One region of the Shewanella sp. Isolate8 genome, then DNA from elsewhere that is predicted to be linked to it. Evidence: predicted binding sites of a transcription regulator. Region 1 holds the regulator's gene; each other region holds the start of a gene.
The links. Region 1 encodes sigma-54, which starts transcription at its own class of promoters, with help from an activator protein. Its sites were predicted from a motif close to GTTGGCACGNNNNTNGNNT; they were not measured.
Positions count from the first base shown of each region.

Region 2: a site for sigma-54 is predicted at 1,124-1,142, ahead of glnA (glutamate--ammonia ligase). Genes of this name have one in related genera too.
Region 3: a site for sigma-54 is predicted at 1,687-1,705, ahead of L1D43_RS04205 (flagellar hook-length control protein FliK). Genes of this name have one in related genera too.

Region 1 is NZ_JAKEVI010000001.1:77,225-80,455, reverse strand. Features, by position in the region: gene lptB (LPS export ABC transporter ATP-binding protein) at 1-269, shown strand, start outside; gene L1D43_RS00355 (RNA polymerase factor sigma-54) at 403-1,890, shown strand; gene hpf (ribosome hibernation promoting factor) at 1,921-2,208, shown strand; gene ptsN (PTS IIA-like nitrogen regulatory protein PtsN) at 2,211-2,654, shown strand; gene rapZ (RNase adapter RapZ) at 2,651-3,231, shown strand, end outside.
Region 2 is NZ_JAKEVI010000004.1:124,855-128,085, reverse strand. Features, by position in the region: gene glnA (glutamate--ammonia ligase) at 1-1,042, opposite strand, end outside; gene typA (translational GTPase TypA) at 1,411-3,231, shown strand, end outside.
Region 3 is NZ_JAKEVI010000001.1:969,771-973,001, forward strand. Features, by position in the region: gene fliI (flagellar protein export ATPase FliI) at 1-1,111, shown strand, start outside; gene fliJ (flagellar export protein FliJ) at 1,141-1,587, shown strand; gene L1D43_RS04205 (flagellar hook-length control protein FliK) at 1,808-3,231, shown strand, end outside.

The sequences.
Region 1 (3,231 bases):
CCGCCAACCCTAAGTTTATTCTTCTCGACGAGCCTTTCGCCGGGGTCGATCCCATCTCGGTCATCGACATCAAGAAGATCATCGAACAGCTCAAGAATCGTGGCCTGGGGGTGTTGATCACCGACCATAATGTGCGCGAAACACTAGATGTCTGTGAGAAAGCCTACATCGTCAGCCATGGTAATCTGATCGCCGAGGGCACACCCGCCGAAATCTTAGACAACCAGCAAGTACGAGCAGTGTACTTAGGTGAACAATTCAAGCTATAGTTAATCTTATAACGGGGCCACACAGAAAAACCTATCTTAGATTGTGGCCTTAGCGACTATTCGATATATTTGTCCGGCACATATAGCCAGAGCTTTCTCATTTTATAATTAGAAACAAGGGAATAGCAGTACGATGAAAGCGTCACTTCAGCTCAAAATGGGTCAGCATCTCACCATGACGCCCCAGCTACAACAGGCCATTCGTCTGTTGCAGTTATCGTCATTAGAGTTGCAGCAGGAGATCCAGCAGGCATTAGAATCTAACCCGCTACTGGAGTTGGACGAAGAGCAGGAGAGCGCCAACGTCGAGCTGCAAGACGATGCCGTCAGCGACAACTTCGACACCAAGTACGACGACAAGATAGAGCTGGATTCGAGCCAGGATAATTCAGGTGTCGAGACCTCTGACGCCCTGACCCAGGACTCCATGCCAGACGAGCTGCCGGTCGATACCACCTGGGACGAGGTCTATACCGCCTCGCCCAACTCCAGCTCGGGCGCCATGCGTGACGACGACATGCCTTTTCAGGGAGAAACCAGCGAAGGTCTTTACGAACACCTTGAGTGGCAGAAGAACCTGACCCCCTTTTCCGATAACGACCTGGCCATCGCCACCGCCATCATAGATGCCATCGACGAGCGTGGTTACCTGACCCAGACCTGTGAAGATATTCTCGAAGCCATGGGCGATCCTGAGATCGAACTCGACGAGGTCGAGGCGGTACTCAAGCGGGTACAACACTTCGATCCCATAGGCGTGGCGGCAAGGGATCTCAGCGAATGCCTGACGATTCAGCTCGCCCAATACAGCGACGACACGCCGCACATCGCCAACGCCCGCATGCTGATCAAGGAACATCTGGATCTCATCGCCGGCCGCGACTTCCGTCTGTTGATGCGCAAGACCAAGCTCAAAGAAGATGACCTAAGGGATGCCATCGCCCTGATCCAGACTCTCAACCCTCGTCCCGGCCTCGCCATCACCGCCAGCCGCGACGAATATGTAATCCCGGATGTGACCGTCACCAAGAAGAAGGGACGCTGGGTGGTCGAGCTCAATCCCGACAGCATGCCCAAGATCAACGTCAATCAGCAGTATGCCGCCATGGCGCGCAGCACCAAGAGCCAGGCGGATGGCCAGTTTATTCGCGGTCACCTGCAGGAAGCCAAATGGTTCCTCAAGAGCCTGGAGAGCCGCAACGAGACCCTTCTCAAGGTGACCAACTGTATCGTCGACTTCCAACAAGGCTTCTTCGAATTTGGCGAAGAGGCGATGAAGCCCATGGTACTGAACGACATTGCCGAGGCGGTGGAGATGCACGAGTCCACCATCTCACGTGTGACCACACAAAAATATATGCATACCCCGAGAGGGATCTTCGAACTCAAATACTTCTTCTCCAGTCACGTCGGTACCGACGATGGCGGAGAGTGCTCTTCAACAGCAATACGCGCCTTCATCAAGAAGCTGGTTGCTGCGGAAAACCAGAAAAAGCCATTGAGCGACAGTAAGATGGCTCAACTCTTGGCCGAACAGGGTATCAAGGTAGCTAGACGCACCATTGCCAAGTATCGTGAAGCGATGCTGATACCGCCGTCGAATCAGCGCAAGAGCTTATAAAACAAACCTGGAAACTGGAGGACTATCTTTATGCAAATAAACCTGACTGGGCACCATATCGAGATCACCCAATCTCTACGAAGCTACATCGAAGAGAAATTCACAAAGCTTGAACGTCATTTCGATCAGATCAATAATGTGCACGTTGTATTAAATGTCGAAAAGTTGCAACAGAAGGTTGAGGCAAAGTTACATCTCCGCGGCGGAGAAGTGTTCGCAACATCCGAACATGCGGACATGTATGCCGCGATAGACTCCCTGATTGACAAACTCGATCGTCAGGTCATTAAACACAAAGAGAAGCTTACTAAACATTAACGATGGAACTGAGTACCATCCTGCGGCCGGAGTGCACCACCTGCGCCACTCCGGGCAGTAAGAAAAAGGTACTGGAGCTTATCAGCGACTTAGCCGCTGTCCAGTACCCTACCCTCTCCTCTCAAGAAATTTTTGAAAGCCTTCTGGCTCGAGAGAAAATGGGCAGCACAGGTATAGGCAATGGTATCGCGATTCCTCACGGGCGGCTGACCAACATAGATCAACCCGTGGCCGTACTGGTGAAATGTGCTGAACCAATCGCATTCGATGCCATTGACAATCAGCCCGTCGATATTCTTTTTGCATTATTAGTGCCCGCAGATCAATGCGAGCAACATCTTAGCACCCTGGCCGCCATGGCCGAGAAGCTCAATGATAAGGCGATCATTAAGCAGCTAAGAAAGACCCAAGATGAATCCGAACTCTATCAGGTGATCACCCAATGAAATTGGTTTTGGTATCAGGACGCTCAGGATCGGGAAAATCCGTCGCGCTTAGGGTCTTAGAAGATCTGGGCTATTACTGTGTCGACAATCTGCCGCTACAGATGATGGAATCCCTGCTGGAGCAGCTCAAAGGACGCAACGATCTCGTGGCCATCAGTGTCGACGTGCGCAATATGCCCAGCGAAGAGATCCAGCTGGAAAAGCAGCTGGCCAAGCTTCCCAAAGATACCGAAATCTTAAGTTTCTTCCTGAACTCCAGCGATAGCGTACTGCTCAAGCGCTATAGCGAGACCCGCAGACTACACCCGCTGTCACGCTCTAAGGTCTCCCTCAAGGAGGCGATACAGCTCGAAGGTAAGTTACTGGATCCCATCGCTAAACTGGTGGATCACTACATAGATACCTCCAACCTCAACATCTATGAGCTAAGCGACAAGGTTCGCGAGATCCTGCTTGGTACTGTGGATAAAGAGTTGGTGATCAACTTCGAATCTTTCGGCTTTAAATATGGTATGCCAAGCGAAGCCGACTTCATGTTCGACGTACGCTTCCTGCCCAACCCCCACTGGGAGCCAGA
Region 2 (3,231 bases), on a different contig from region 1:
CAGGGATACGGATAGACGCAGAGCGGTTACGTGCCGAGTAGGCCAGCATTACTGGTGCTTCGAAGTGAGGCACAAGACGCTTGTATGAGTTGGTGCTTGGGTTAGTGAAGGCGTTCAGCGCGCGAGCGTGCTTGATGATACCGCCGATGTAGTAAAGTGCAGTTTCACTCAGACCCGCATACTTGTCACCAGAGAAGAGGTTAACACCGTCTTTAGCCAGTGATTGGTGAACGTGCATGCCGCTACCGTTGTCGCCAACGATTGGCTTAGGCATGAAGGTCGCCGTCTTACCGTAAGCGTGGGCCATGTTGTGAACCACATACTTAAGGATTTGGATTTCGTCGGCTTTTTCAGTCAGCTTGTTGAAGCGAGTCGCGATCTCGTTCTGACCGGCAGTCGCCACCTCGTGGTGGTGAGCCTCAACTACCTGACCCATCTCTTCCAGTACCAGACACATGGCGCTACGAAGATCTTGTGATGAGTCAACCGGTGCTACTGGGAAGTAACCACCTTTTACGAATGGACGGTGACCTGTGTTGCCGTCTTCGTAGTGAGTGCCTGAGTTCCAAGCCGCTTCTTTAGCGTCTAGCTTAACGAAACAGCCTGACATGTCGGTGCCGAACTTAACGTCGTCAAACAGGAAGAACTCTGGCTCAGGGCCAATGAGTACGGTATCGGCGATGCCGGTAGAGATCAGGTACTCTTCGGCTTTCTTAGCGATAGAGCGTGGGTCGCGGTCGTAACCAGTCATAGTGCCTGGCTCAAGAATGTCACAGCGGATCAGGGCGGTGGTTTCTTCGGTGAACGGGTCAAGTACGAAGGTCGTTGGGTCTGGCATCAGTACCATGTCTGACTCGTTAATGCCCTTCCAACCAGCAATAGATGAACCGTCGAACATTTTACCGTCTTCAAAGAAATCGGCATCAACCTGATGAGTAGGAATAGATACGTGCTGCTCTTTACCTTTAGTATCGGTAAAACGCAAATCAACAAACTTAACTTCAAGTTCTTCTAGTTGTTGTAAAACTGATTCAACTGACATTCTAAAGTCTCCGAGTAGAGTAGAGGGGATGCCCTTCTTATATCATTCAGCGTTGCGACCAACGCGGTTCTGGCATGAGTAAAGCGAGACTCATGCCAAAAGTTTAAGGTATTGATTTTTATGGTAACGATAAAGCAGGCGGGTGGCGGGAATCTCGATATTGCACCATAAAGGTGCATTGATTGCCTCTTAATGGTGCGCTCACCAAGATGGTGCGCACCAATATAAACATGACTATTCATAGCTGACTAAAAAATAATCCTGTGCGAGAGCCCCTCGCTAGAGTAGAATGGCACGTTTTTTATTGCAACAGCTATTATTAGGGCTGTTATCAATACCCTATTTTTTCGATGGTAAGAGGTTTATCCGTGTTAGAGAATTTACGTAACATCGCCATTATTGCACACGTTGACCATGGTAAGACGACCCTGGTTGATAAGTTGCTGGCACAGTCTGGAACCCTTGAGACTCGAGGAGAGGCCGCTGAGCGGGTGATGGATTCCAACGATCTTGAAAAGGAACGTGGAATCACGATTCTGGCGAAGAATACTGCCATCAAGTGGAACGATTACCGTATCAACATTGTTGATACCCCTGGCCACGCCGACTTCGGTGGCGAGGTTGAACGTGTACTTTCTATGGTTGACTGTGTGCTACTGCTAGTTGATGCGGTCGATGGTCCAATGCCACAGACACGTTTCGTGACTAAGAAAGCCTTCGCTCAAGGCCTTAAGCCTATCGTAGTGATCAACAAGATCGACCGTCCGGGTGCGCGCCCTGATTGGGTTATCGATCAAGTATTCGATCTGTTCGACAACCTGGGTGCTACCGACGAGCAACTAGACTTCCCAATCGTTTATGCCTCTGCACTGAACGGTTTCGCGACTCTGGATCCTGAAGAGACTGGCACAGACATGACGCCACTGTTCGAGACCATCGTCGAGAAAGTGTCTTCACCTGACGCCGATGCCGAAGGTGCCTTCCAGATGCAGATCTCTCAGCTGGACTACAACTCATACGTGGGCGTTATCGGCGTTGGCCGTATCAAGCGCGGTAGCGTTAAGGTGAACCAGCAGGTTACCGTAGTGGGCGCCGATGGCACCACACGTAACGGTAAGATCGGCCAGGTACTTGGCTACATGGGTCTGGACCGTCACGAAGTGGCTGAAGCTAATGCCGGCGACATCGTCGCTATTACCGGTCTTGGCGAGCTGAAGATCTCTGACACTGTATGTGCCGTGGGCAGCGCCGAAGCCTTGCCACCTCTGTCTGTTGACGAGCCAACACTGACCATGACCTTCCAGGTAAACACCTCGCCATTCGCTGGTAAAGAAGGTAAGTACGTGACTTCACGTAACATTCTTGAGCGTCTGCAACAGGAACTGGTACACAACGTGGCACTGCGCGTCGAAGAGACTGACAGCCCAGACCGTTTCCGTGTATCTGGCCGTGGTGAACTTCACCTGTCTATCCTTATCGAAAACATGCGTCGTGAAGGCTACGAGCTGGCCGTATCACGTCCTGAAGTTATTGTTAAAGAGATCGATGGCGAGAAGTGCGAGCCATACGAGACCCTAACCGTAGACGTTGAAGAAGAGCACCAAGGTGCGGTGATCGAGAAGCTAGGTACCCGTAAGGCCGACATGCGCGACATGCAGCCAGACGGTAAAGGCCGTGTGCGTATCGACTTCATCATTCCTAGCCGTGGCCTGATCGGTTTCCAAACCGAGTTCATGACAGCCACCTCAGGTACAGGTCTTATCTACCACTCATTCGACCATTATGGTCCAGTGAAGGGTGGCGATATCGGTCAGCGTCAGAACGGTGTGTTGATCTCTAACGCTACCGGTAAGGCACTGACCTTCGCCCTGTTCGGTCTGCAAGATCGTGGTCGTCTGATGATCGGTCACGCCGCCGAGGTTTACGAAGGCCAGGTAGTGGGTATCCACTCTCGTGCCAACGACCTGACAGTTAACTGTCTGAAGGGTAAGCAGCTGACCAACATGCGTGCCTCTGGTACCGACGAAGCTCAGGTACTGACGCCGCACATCCAGATGACCCTTGAGCAGGCGCTTGAGTTCATCGATGACGACGAATTGGTAGAAGTGACTCCGCTGAGCATCCGCGTGCGTAAGCGTCACCTGACCGAGAACGATCGTAAGCGTGCCAGCCGCGCCTCGAAAGACGCC
Region 3 (3,231 bases), 890 kb from region 1:
CGAGGAGCTAAGCGGCGTGATGCCAGGTGCCAAGGTGACGCCGCTCGGCGAGCAGACAGGACTGAATGTCGGCATGGGCCTACTTGGCCGCGTGCTCGATGGTAATGGTGCGCCGATTGACGGTTTGGGCCAGTTGCATACCGATCAGAAAGCTACCCGTCATGCCACCATGCTAAACCCCTTGGCGCGCCGTGCCATTAGTGAACCTTTGGATGTTGGGGTGCGCGCCATCAACGCCATGTTGACCGTGGGTAAGGGCCAACGTATGGGCCTGTTCGCTGGTTCGGGGGTGGGTAAGAGTGTGCTGCTGGGCATGATGACCCGGGGCACCACGGCCGATGTGATCGTGGTTGGTCTGGTGGGGGAACGTGGCCGCGAGGTGAAAGAGTTTATCGAAGAGATCTTGGGCGCCGAGGGACGTGCCCGCAGCGTTGTGGTGGCGGCGCCCGCCGATACCTCTCCGCTGATGCGCTTAAGGGCCTGTGAGACCTCGACCCGCATCGCCGAGTACTTTCGCGATCTGGGTTATAACGTGCTGCTCTTGATGGACAGCCTGACCCGTTACGCCCAGGCGCAGCGTGAGATCGCCCTAGCGGTCGGTGAGCCACCGGCTACCAAGGGCTATCCGCCTTCTGTGTTTGCCAAGCTGCCTAAGCTGGTGGAGCGCGCCGGTAATGGCGGCGCCGGCCAGGGCTCAATTACCGCCTTCTATACCGTGCTGACCGAGGGGGACGATCTGCAGGATCCGATCGCCGATGCGGCGCGGGCGATCCTCGATGGTCATATCGTATTATCGCGGGCATTAGCCGATTCGGGTCATTACCCGGCAATCGACGTCGAGGCCTCTATCAGCCGTGTGGCGCCTATGGTGATCAGCGATGCGCATCTGGAGGCTACGCGCCGGGTGAAGCAGATGTATTCTCTGTACCAACAGAATCGCGACCTCATCTCTATCGGTGCCTATACTCAGGGGAGCGACCCACGTATCGATAACGCCATACGGCTGCAGCCTGCCATGAATGCCTTCTTGAGACAGACCATGAAGGAGGCCATCAGCTTCGATTCCAGTGCCTTGATGCTGGGGCAGTTAAGTGCCCAGTGTCAGGTCTAGTCTGGCATTAATCCTAGAGCGAAACTGCCATGGCAAAACATGATCCCTTAGAGACAGTACTCAAGTTAGCCCTCGATGCAGAGGAAGCTGCGGCTACACAGCTTCGAGGTGTGCAGCTGACCCTCAATAAGTGCCGGCAGCAGCTCGATGCCCTTCGGCAGTACCGTCTGGACTACATGAAACAGATGGAAGGTAAACAGGGGCAAGTGATTGCCGCCAGTAGTTATCATCAATTTCATCAGTTCATTCGTCAAATCGATGAGGCGATCGACAAGCAGGTATTCGCCGTCGCCGAAACCGACAAGCAGCGTGTGAAGGCGCAGGAATATTGGCAGGGCAAGCAACAAAAGCGCAAGGCGGTCGAGTTGTTGTTGAGCCATAAGGCCGAGGCCAAACAAAAATTTGAGGCTAAACAGGAACAAAAGATGATCGATGAGTTTGCCTCTCAGCAGTTCTTCCGCCAGTCCACTCGTTAAACCTAGCCCATCGATGAGAGCTGCGGAGACATTCGCCGCTTTTTTCCCCTTAGGCTTCTCTTATCAAACCGCGTCTTTTTTAATCCTAGTTGTTAATAACTTGGCATATTTATTGCTGGATTTTGGTTAGTAAGGGCTATTGAGTCCATAGCGACAGCGAATAATTGACGCTCGGGCGGCACGTGAACTTAGCGAGCCCCAAATGAGTGTTGGAGGAAGCATGCCACAGATGACCCAGATACTCCTATCCAATGTAGAGTCCGGCAAAGAGAAAGGCGGGGTGTTGCCCAGTTCGTCCGATGCGACTGCCGAGTCAAAGTCAGAAAACAAAGGTTTTTCAGAGGCTTTGGCTAAGGTAAGCAGTCAGGATGAGAAGAGTTCACAGGCGAAAGCTCGCCCGCAAAGCCAGGCCGATAATCTGGCTGCTGGCGATAGCGTCAACAAGGCCGATGCTAAGCAAGCTAAAGACTCTGATCAGGACAAAGAGAGCGACGATGTCTCCAATGTGCTGGCGCAGATCCAGCTTGCCAACAAGTTAGGGGATGAGGCGGAGTTTGCCGCCGACGGCGTTATTTTGCCGCTGGGTGAAGGTGATGGTGAGTCTCCAGCCGACAATGAGCTGTTTCCTACCTTTGTAAAAGGGGCTAAGGATAAAGTCGCCGGTGAAAAGGAAGTGCTAGAAGGCATAGGCGAGTCACTTAAGCCTGGCGCCGGGGACGATCATATTCAGCCGGTTATCAATCCTAATGGAGTAGGTAGCGAGGCTATCCTGGCACATCTTCCCGATGACGCCCTGAATGAGGTGATGGCCCAGACTGGTTTGTCCGAGGATGAATTGATGGCCTTGCCGCCCCAGATGCTAGAGGGGCTTATTCATGGTGTGACTGATAAAGGAAAGCTGGGTCAGGGCCAAGGCAAGGCAACAGAGACCGATGAGGCAAATCTCGCGGCGCTGATCAGTGACGCCAAGCAGTATCTCGCCGCCCTGGCCGGTCAATCGCAAACCCAGGCGGCTTCTTCTCAAGTTGGATCATCACAGATGGCTGGCGGTGCCAGTGATTCTCAAATCAGCCAAGCTGGTATTGGTCTGGCAGGTATTGCTCAAGTTGAGTCCAGCCAAGGGGGCTTAGGCTCTGTCATGAAGGCGAACGGCTTAGATGCTGCAGTCGATGACAAAGGGGCTAAAGCCATATTGGGCGAGGCCAAATTCGGTGAATCTAAGTTGGGTGAAGCCAAGCTAGCCGTCGAGCAGACACAAAACAGTGTTGGCAAACTTGCCGAAGCCCGTGGCGATGCCAAGGGGGCGCAAGAGCTCTTGAGGGAGGCTAACCTCTCCGTTGCCATGTCATCAAAGGCTGGCGAGGTGGTCGATGTTGCACCTGATACTAAGATTAATGGCTTGTCGCTACAGGGATTGCAGGGGGCAAGAAGCGAGGCCATCCCGCAATATCAGATGTCTATCAAGCCTCAGGGTGAACCTGTGGTTCAGATGCAGGAGATGATCCAAAAGTTCTCCCCCGTGATGCGTCAGCAGCTCGTCGCCATGGTGAGCCAAGGCGTGCAGCAGGCTGAGATTCGCCTGGATCCGCCCGAGCTTGGCCACATGATGGTTCGGGTTCAGGTGCAGGGGGATCAGACTCAGGT